One region of the Streptomyces sp. NPDC056160 genome, then DNA from elsewhere that is predicted to be linked to it. Evidence: predicted binding sites of a transcription regulator. Region 1 holds the regulator's gene; the other holds the start of a gene.
The links. Region 1 encodes HspR, which represses chaperone genes until heat shock. Its sites were predicted from a motif close to TTGAGNNNNNNNNNCTCAA; they were not measured.

Region 1 (4,414 bases):
GCGAGCAGCTCGTCTACCAGACGGAGAAGTTCCTCAAGGACAACGAGGACAAGGTCCCCGGCGAGGTCAAGACCGAGGTCGAGGAGGCCGTCGCCGAGCTGAAGGAGAAGCTCAAGGGCGAGGACACCACCGAGATCCGCACCGCCACGGAGAAGGTCGCCGCCGTCTCCCAGAAGCTCGGCCAGGCGATGTACGCCGACGCCCAGGGCGCCCAGGCCGCCGGCGGTGCCGGTGAGGCCGGTGCCTCCCAGGCGAAGGCCGACGACGACGTGGTGGACGCCGAGATCGTCGACGACGAGCGCAAGGACGGTGCCGCGTGACGGAGGAGACCCCGGGCTTCGACGAGCAGCAGCCCGACGTCCCCTCCGGCGCCACCTCCGACGACGCCGAGCCGAAGGCCGCCTCCTCCGCAAAGGAGGAGGGGGCGGCCCCGGCCGGGGACGCCGCTCAGTCGGCCGGTCTGACGGCCCAGCTGGACCAGGTACGCACCGCGCTCGGTGAGCGCACCGCGGACCTCCAGCGGCTGCAGGCCGAGTACCAGAACTACCGGCGCCGGGTCGAACGGGACCGCGTCGCGGTCAAGGAGATCGCCATCGCGAACCTCCTGACCGAGCTGCTTCCCGTACTCGACGACATCGGGCGGGCACGGGAACACGGCGAACTGGTGGGCGGTTTCAAGTCCGTCGCCGAGTCGATGGAGACCGTGGCGGCCAAGATGGGACTGCAGCAGTTCGGCAAGGAGGGCGAGCCCTTCGACCCGACGATCCACGAAGCCCTGATGCACAGCTACGCGCCGGACGTCACCGAGACGACCTGCGTGGCGATCCTGCAGCCCGGGTACCGGATCGGCGAGCGCACCATCCGCCCCGCGCGGGTGGCGGTGGCCGAGCCGCAGCCGGGCGCGCAGACGGTCAAGGCGGCGGACGAGTCCGGCAAGGACAAGGCCGCCGAGCAGACCGACGACAAGGACAGCGGTGGCCCGGAGGAGGGCTGACGTAATAGGCATCGACGCACGAGAGGAGGGACGTCGGGGATGAGCACCAAGGACTTCATCGAGAAGGACTTCTACAAGGTCCTCGGCGTCCCCAAGGACGCCACCGAAGCCGAGATCAAGAAGGCGTACCGCAAGCTCGCCCGCGAGTACCACCCGGACGCCAACAAGGGCAACGTCAGGGCCGAGGAGCGCTTCAAGGAGATCTCCGAGGCGAACGACGTCCTCGGCGACCCCAAGAAGCGCAAGGAGTACGACGACGCCCGCGCCCTCTTCGGCAACGGCGGCTTCCGTCCCGGTCCCGGGGCGGGCGGCGGCTCCTTCAACTTCGACCTGGGCGACCTCTTCGGCGGCGGCGCCCAGGGGGGCGGCGCGTCGGGCGGCTTCGGCGGCGGGATCGGTGACGTCTTCGGGGGCCTGTTCAACCGGGGCGGCGCCGGAACCGGCACGCGGGCCCAGCCGCGGCGCGGCCAGGACATCGAGTCCGAGGTCACGCTGAGCTTCACGGAGGCCATCGAGGGCGCCACGGTCCCGCTGCGGATGTCGTCGCAGGCGCCGTGCAAGGCCTGTTCCGGCACCGGCGACAAGAACGGCACGCCGCGGGTGTGCCCGACCTGCGTCGGCACCGGGCAGGTGGCGCGCGGCTCCGGCGGCGGTTTCTCGCTGACCGACCCGTGCCCGGACTGCAAGGGCCGCGGTCTGATCGCGGAGAACCCGTGCGAGGTCTGCGCGGGCTCCGGGCGTGCCAAGTCGTCCCGGACGATGCAGGTCCGCATCCCCGCCGGGGTGTCGGACGGGCAGCGGATCCGGCTGCGCGGCAAGGGCACTCCGGGCGAGCGCGGCGGCCCGGCGGGCGACCTGTACGTGGTGGTCCACGTCGGGGACCACCCGGTCTTCGGACGCAAGGGCGACAACCTCACGCTCACCGTGCCGGTCACGTTCGACGAGGCCGCCCTCGGCGGCGAGGTCCGCGTGCCCACGCTCGGCGGGCCGCCGGTGACGCTGAAGCTGCCGCCGGGCACGCCCAACGGCCGGACGATGCGCGCCCGCGGCAAGGGCGCGGTCCGCAAGGACGGCACCCGCGGGGACCTGCTGGTCACCGTCGAGGTGAGTGTTCCCAAGGATGTGGCGGGGAAGGCTCGGGACGCGCTGGAGGCGTATCGCGAGGCGACCGCGGGCGAGGACCCGCGGGCGGAGCTGTTCGAGGCCGCGAAGGGAGCATGAGGGAGATGGACGGCCGCCGACGCAACCCGTACGAACTGACGGAAGACACACCGGTGTACGTCATCTCCGTGGCGGCGCAGCTGTCCGGACTGCACCCGCAGACCCTCCGCCAGTACGACCGGCTGGGCCTGGTGTCCCCGGACCGCACCGCGGGCCGGGGCCGGCGCTACTCGGCCCGCGACATCGAACTGCTCCGCCAGGTGCAGCAGTTGTCGCAGGACGAGGGCATCAACCTGGCCGGCATCAAGCGGATCATCGAACTGGAGAACCAGGTCGCGGCGTTGCAGTCCCGGGTCGCCGAACTCCAGGCGGCCCTGGAGGGCGCCGCGGCCACGATGCGCCAGCGCGAGGCCGCCGTCCACGCCTCCTACCGCCGGGACCTCGTCCCGTACCAGGAGGTGCAGCAGACCAGTGCGCTGGTGGTGTGGCGGCCCAAGCGGCAGCAGTCCTCGGACTGACGCGCGCGGATACGGCTGACCCGCACTGACCCGCACCGGCCCGCCGTTCGCACGGCGGGCCGCCCGCGCACGGCCGACAGGGGCCCGGAGAGATCCGGGCCCCTGTCGCTTGTTCGCCGCAGGTCAGACGCGGGCCGCGCGGCGGCGACGGGCGCCGATCCAGGCGGCGGCTGCGCCGAGCGCGACGAGGACGCCGGCGAGGGCGCTGTAGAGCCCCGTGGAGGAGGCGCCGGTGTGGGCGAGCGAGCCGCCGCCGGCAGCGGTCGTGAGGGTGGTGCCGGCGCCGCCGCCCGTGCCGCCGCCGGTGGCACCGGCCGGGGCCGTGGTGGAGGCGGTCGCGGTGGGCGCGGCGGAGGACGAGCCGGGGCCGGAGGGGGTCTTGGCCGGGGAGGCGGAGGGGGCGGGGGTGCTCGTGGCGGGGTTCTCGGGACCGGCCTTCACCTGGACTGCGGCGCCGTTGAACTCGTAGGAGTCACCCATGGAGTAGGCGGCCCGCAGCGGGAAGGAGATCTCCTTGCCGATGGAGGTGTTGAAGCTCAGCGAGAAGTACAGCTTGAGGTCCTCGGGGCCCGATGCGGCGCCGAAGCCCTTGGGCAGCGGGGGAAGCTCCCAGACACCCCCGTCGGTCTGCTTCATCGTGACGATCTTGCCGCCGACCTCCGCCTCCAGGATCAGGCGGTTGCGCAGGGTGCCCGACGGGGTGGGCCCGTCGACGTAGACCGTGCGGTTCACCTGTGCCGGGAACTCGCCCGGTCCCGTGGCCCTCGTGGTCAGTACGAGGCTCGTGCGCTTGCCGGGCCGCGCTACGACCCCGTCCCACTTCCACGAGGTGTTCAACCGGCCCGGCTTCGTCTCCGGCTTGGTCTTGAAGACGACCGTGTCGCCGGCCGGGCCGGCCTCGACGTTGTTGCGGATGCCGTCGGCGGTCAGCGTGAAGTCGCTGTCGTTGGTGGGGTAGTGGGCGCCGAGGCCGACGGTGACCTTCCAGGTGAACTCGGCCTTGGCCGGGATCGAGAAGGACGAGGAGGCGTTGCCGGTCGCCGGGTAGAACAGGCCCTGCCACTGGCCGTCCTGCTGTCCGACCATGGACTTGGTGGCCGGCGCGTCGAGCGCGGTGACCCCGAAGACGACGGAGTCCGACAGCAGCGGGCTCGGGCCCTTCGCCTTGCCGTTGAGCCAGGCCGCGAAGTCCTGTGCCTTGTCGGAGGAGTTGGTGACCGTGAGCGTCATCGACTCGGTCGCACCGCCGCGCTCCAGCGGGCCGCTGGGGGTGGGCGCGCCGAGGGTCATCCGCAGCGGAGTGGCACCGGCCTGCTCGGCGGCGCCTGCGGTGGCCGGGACGAACACGGCGCCCGCGACGGCGGCGACGACGGTGGTGGCGGCCAGCGTGCGAATGCGGCGGGCGGTGGCGGAACGAGTGGGCATGGTGGATTTCCCCCCGGGAATCGACAGGGCACACGGCACACGGCACGGCGGGCGGCAGTGGGCCGGAAAAAGAGCGAAGAGATGAGAGAGGTGCCGCTTGCCGACCGGTCTTGCATTCCCCCCGGCGGCTCGCGGTGTGTTCATCTTCACTCAGAGTTCGTTCGTGATCGATCTGCACTTCGTCACCGCTTCGCCACAACGGGCGGAAGGACAGGTTCAGCTCCGCTCGCTCAGTCCTCGCCCGCTCCCCGGAGGTCTTTGCCCTTCGATGGCCCTTCGACGGGCCGATCCTGAACCACCGTGCGCTCCGCACCGG
Region 2 (4,414 bases), on a different contig from region 1:
CGCAGCAGCACGTGCACGCGTGCCGCCAGCTCCCGCATCGAGAACGGCTTGGTCATGTAGTCGTCGGCGCCGACCCCGAGCCCGACCAGCATGTCCGTCTCGTCGTCGCGCGCGGTGAGCATCAGCACGGGCACCGGCCGCTGGGCCTGCACCCGGCGGCAGACCTCCAGGCCGTCGAAGCCGGGCAGCATGATGTCGAGGATCAGCAGGTCGGGCTGCCAGGCCTCCGCGGTGTCGACCGCACTGGGTCCGTCGCCCGCGGTCTGCACCAGGAAGCCCTCGGCGCGCAGGCGGGTGGCGATGGCGTCCATGATGGTCGGGTCGTCCTCGACCACCAGGACCCGGCGCTGTGCGCCCGGTCCGGCCGTCGTGCCGTTGTGCGCGGTGTGTGTCTGCTCCATCGCCCGCCCCTGAGGTGTGCTTTCCGGAATCAGTGGGGTGATTCCTTGACTGCGCGTAGTTGCGATTGACGCTTGAATGATCGGCGTCAGGGATGCAGCGTACGGGGAGTCACGGTGCCTTTGCTATCCAGCCCTGACGGCGAGGTGCACGACGTCCGGTACGCCCCGGGCAACCGGGATCTCTTCGGTGCGCACCTGCTGGAACCCGACATTCCACAAGGTTCCTTCAAATTCCGGAGACGGCTGCGCCGACCACACGGCGAGTACTCCACCGGGTCTCAACGCCCTTGCGCAGCTTGCCAGTCCGGGTGGTGCGTACAGCTCCGCGTTGCCCTCCGTGACGGTCCAGCCGGGGCCGTTGTCGATGTCGAGGCACAGCGCGTCGAACGTGTCGGACGTCTCATTGACGTAGGTGACCAGATCGGTCTCCACGATCTCGGTGCGCGGGTCGGCCAGTGCCGTCGCCGTCAGCGCGGCCAGCGGCCCCTCCCGGTGCCAGTCGACGATCGCCGGCTCCCGTTCGACCACCGTGATCCGGCCCCAGTGCTCCCCGCTCGCGGCGTGCGCGAGTGAGAAGCCGACGCCCAGGCCGCCGATCAGCACGTGCGGTGCCGGGCGGCCGTCCAGGGCGGCGAGCGCGGCGTCGACCAGGAGCCGTTCGGAGCGCCCGTCGGAGGTGTCCATCAGGAAGCAGCCGTTGGCGATGATCTGGAGCAGCTCACCGTGCCGGCGCAGTACGACCTCCCCGTGGGGGCCCTCGCGGCGGTCCAGGACCACGGGCGTCTCGTACGAGGCGTTCATGGAGCCATCCTGCCCGAACGGGCCCTTCCTGCCACATGGATTACGGGTGACGCCCGGTGAGCCCCGTTGCGGCGGGGCGCGTTCGCGGCCGCGGCGGACAACGGGCCCGCGCGCACGGTGAGGTCGGCGTCCACCAGTAAGTTAATAGGTTGCTGTGAATCGGCCGCCGGGTGGCGTCGATCATAGACAGCGGCTTCCGGGACGCGAAGGGTGGAGGCCCGACGGAAGGAGCCCCACCGTGGAACGGACTGCGGACCCGGACGCCGCGGCCCCGCGCCTGGTGGACGGCGTGCCGCGGCAGCGGCCCCGCCCGGCCCCCCTCGCCGTCGCCGCTGCGCGCGAGCCCGCCCGGCAGGACACCCCCGGGGACCTCACCGTGAACCCGGCGTCCGCCACCGCCCCGGCCGTCCCGGCCTCCCGGGCCCGCCCGGCGTCCGCGCTCGCGGTCGCGTGGGGCGTCCGGGGCGGCGGGCAGCGGGCGTGGCGGCTGCTGCCGAGTCCGGGCGGGACGCCGTTCACCTTCTGGTACGCGGCCGTGCTCGTCGGCACCTCGCTGGTCGCGCGGTACGCGACGCCCTCCGTGATGGACGTCCTCTACCGGAGCTCCAGCACGGACGTCGCCCACCTGGTGCGGGCGCCGCTGGCGGTGCTGGTGGCGAGCGCGCTGTGGGTCGCGGGCGGGGTCCTGACGGCGTACTCCCTCTGCTTCCTGCTGGTGCTCACCGCGCTGGAGCGCCGCACCGGGGCGCTGCGCGCGGCGGGTGTCTTCCTCCTCGGGCACGTGTTCGCCACCCTCGCCACCGAGGTCCCCGTGGGCCTGGCCGTGCTGGCCGGCCGGCTGCCGGACGGTGCGCTGCACCGCCTCGACTACGGGATCAGCTTCGGCGTCGCCGCGAGCGTCGGGGCGCTGTGCGGCCTGCTGCGTCCGTGGGTGCGCTGGCCCGTGCTGGCCGCGTTCGCCGGAATGCTGCTGGAGGACCTGGTGGCGTTCACGGACCCGATGACCAGTGCGGGGCACCTCATCTCCCTCGCGGTCGGTGTCGCGTGCTGGCCGGTGCTGCGGCGCGGACGCCCCGCGCCCCGCTGAACAGCCGCGCGCCCGCGCCGGCCCGGCCTGTCCTCCGCGGCCGGCCGCGGGCCCGCGGCGACGGGCCGGGCTGTCCTGCCCGAGCGGCCGTGCGTCCACTCCGGCCGGTCGGGCAGGCCCTTGCCGACCGGGCCCGTGCCCCCGCTGATCCCGCCCCGGAATTTTCCTCCCCCCGTGATCGCTGACGGCGAACAGCCGCCGGGGAACAATCGGCTGTCGCCATGCATTGAGTCGGCATAGCTCAACTTGACTGCCGAAGGGGAGATCATGGCTACTGAGTCCACGGCCTTCACACCGCTCGCTCTGCCTGTGCTGCCGCTCGACGACGAGGTCGTGCTGCCCGGGATGGTGGTCCCGCTGGACCTGAGCGACTCCGAGGTACGGGCCGCGGTGGAGGCCGCGCAGGCCGCCGTCCGTTCCGAACCCGGCAAGCCCAGGGTGCTGCTGGTGCCACGCATCGAGGGGACGTACGCGAAGACCGGCGTGCTGGGCACCGTCGAGCAGGTCGGCCGGCTGGCCGACGGCGACCCGGGCGCGCTGATCCGCGGCCGGAGCCGGGTGAGCATCGGGGCCGGCACCACCGGGCCGGGTGCGGCGCTGTGGGTCGAGGGCACCCGGATCGACGAGAGCGTGCCGGACCCTCTTCCGGGCCAGGTCGCCGAACTGGTGAAGGAGTACAAGGCCCTGGCCACCGCCTGGCTGCGCAAGCGCGGCGCCTGGCAGGTCGTCGACCGGGTCCAGGCCATCGACGACGTCTCCGCGCTCGCCGACAACTCCGGCTACTCGCCGTTCCTGACGACCGAACAGAAGATCGAACTGCTCGAGACCGCCGAGCCCGTGGCCCGCCTCCGGCTCGCCACCCGGCAACTGCGCGACCACCTCGCCGAGCAGGACGTCGCCGAGGCCATCGCCAAGGACGTCCAGGAAGGCGTCGACAAGCAGCAGCGCGAGTTCCTGCTCCGCCGTCAGCTGGAGGCCGTCCGCAAGGAACTGCGCGAGCTGAACGGCGAGAGCGAGGGCGAGGAGAGCGACGACTACCGCGCCCGCGTCGAGGCCGCCGACCTGCCCGAGCACGTACGGGAGGCCGCACTCAAGGAGGTCGACAAGCTGGAGCGCGCCTCCGACGCCTCGCCCGAGGGCTCCTGGATCCGCACCTGGCTGGACACCGTCCTGGAACTGCCGTGGAACGAGCGGACCGAGGACGTCTACGACATCCAGGGCGCCCGGGCGGTGCTGGACGCCGAGCACGCGGGCCTGAGGGACGTGAAGGAGCGGATCACCGAGTACCTGGCGGTGCGCAAGCGCCGCAGCGACCGCGGCCTCGGCGTGATCGGCGGCCGGCGCGGCGGTGCCGTGCTCGCGCTGGTGGGCCCGCCCGGTGTCGGCAAGACCAGCCTGGGCGAGTCCGTGGCCCACGCGATGGGCCGCAAGTTCGTCCGGGTCGCCCTCGGCGGCGTCCGGGACGAGGCCGAGATCCGCGGCCACCGGCGCACCTACGTCGGCGCGCTGCCCGGCCGGATCGTGCGCGCCGTCAAGGAGGCCGGGTCGATGAACCCGGTGGTCCTGCTCGACGAGATCGACAAGGTCGGCTCCGACTATCGCGGCGACCCGGCCGCGGCCCTGCTGGAGGTCCTGGACCCGGCGCAGAACCACACCTTCCGGGACCACTACCTGGAGGTCGAGCTGGACCTGTCGGACGTCGTCTTCCTGGCCACCGCCAACGTCCTGGAGGCCATCCCGGAGGCCCTCGCCGACCGGATGGAGATCGTGCGCCTGGACGGCTACACCGAGGACGAGAAGATCGTCATCGCCCGCGACCACCTGCTCCCGCGCCAGCTGGAGCGGGCCGGGCTGGACAGGGAAGAGGTCACGATCGACGAGGGCGCGCTGCGCAGGCTCGCCGGCGAGTACACCCGCGAGGCCGGTGTGCGCACCCTGGAGCGGTCCGTCGCGCGGCTGCTGCGCAAGGTGGCGGCCCAGCACGAACTGGGCGAGCGGAAGCTGCCGTTCACCGTCACCGAGGGCGACCTGCGCGCACTGATCGGCCGGCCGCACCACGTGCCGGAGTCCGCCCAGGACCCGGCCGAGCGCCGCACGGCGGTGCCGGGTGTGGCCACCGGCCTCG

Region 2: the regulator HspR is predicted to act here: its motif matches at 2,516-2,534, upstream of lon (endopeptidase La).

The regions. Positions count from the first base shown of each region.
Region 1 covers NZ_JBHJUW010000014.1:86,523-90,936, reverse strand. The annotation lists gene dnaK (molecular chaperone DnaK) at 1-320, shown strand, start outside; gene grpE (nucleotide exchange factor GrpE) at 317-994, shown strand; gene dnaJ (molecular chaperone DnaJ) at 1,034-2,215, shown strand; gene ACFC02_RS07870 (heat shock protein transcriptional repressor HspR) at 2,221-2,673, shown strand; gene ACFC02_RS07865 (LPXTG cell wall anchor domain-containing protein) at 2,797-4,098, opposite strand.
Region 2 covers NZ_JBHJUW010000010.1:2,104-6,517, forward strand. The annotation lists gene ACFC02_RS05555 (response regulator transcription factor) at 1-401, opposite strand, end outside; gene ACFC02_RS05560 (spermidine synthase) at 525-1,202, opposite strand; gene ACFC02_RS05565 (rhomboid-like protein) at 1,441-2,289, shown strand; gene lon (endopeptidase La) at 2,557-4,414, shown strand, end outside.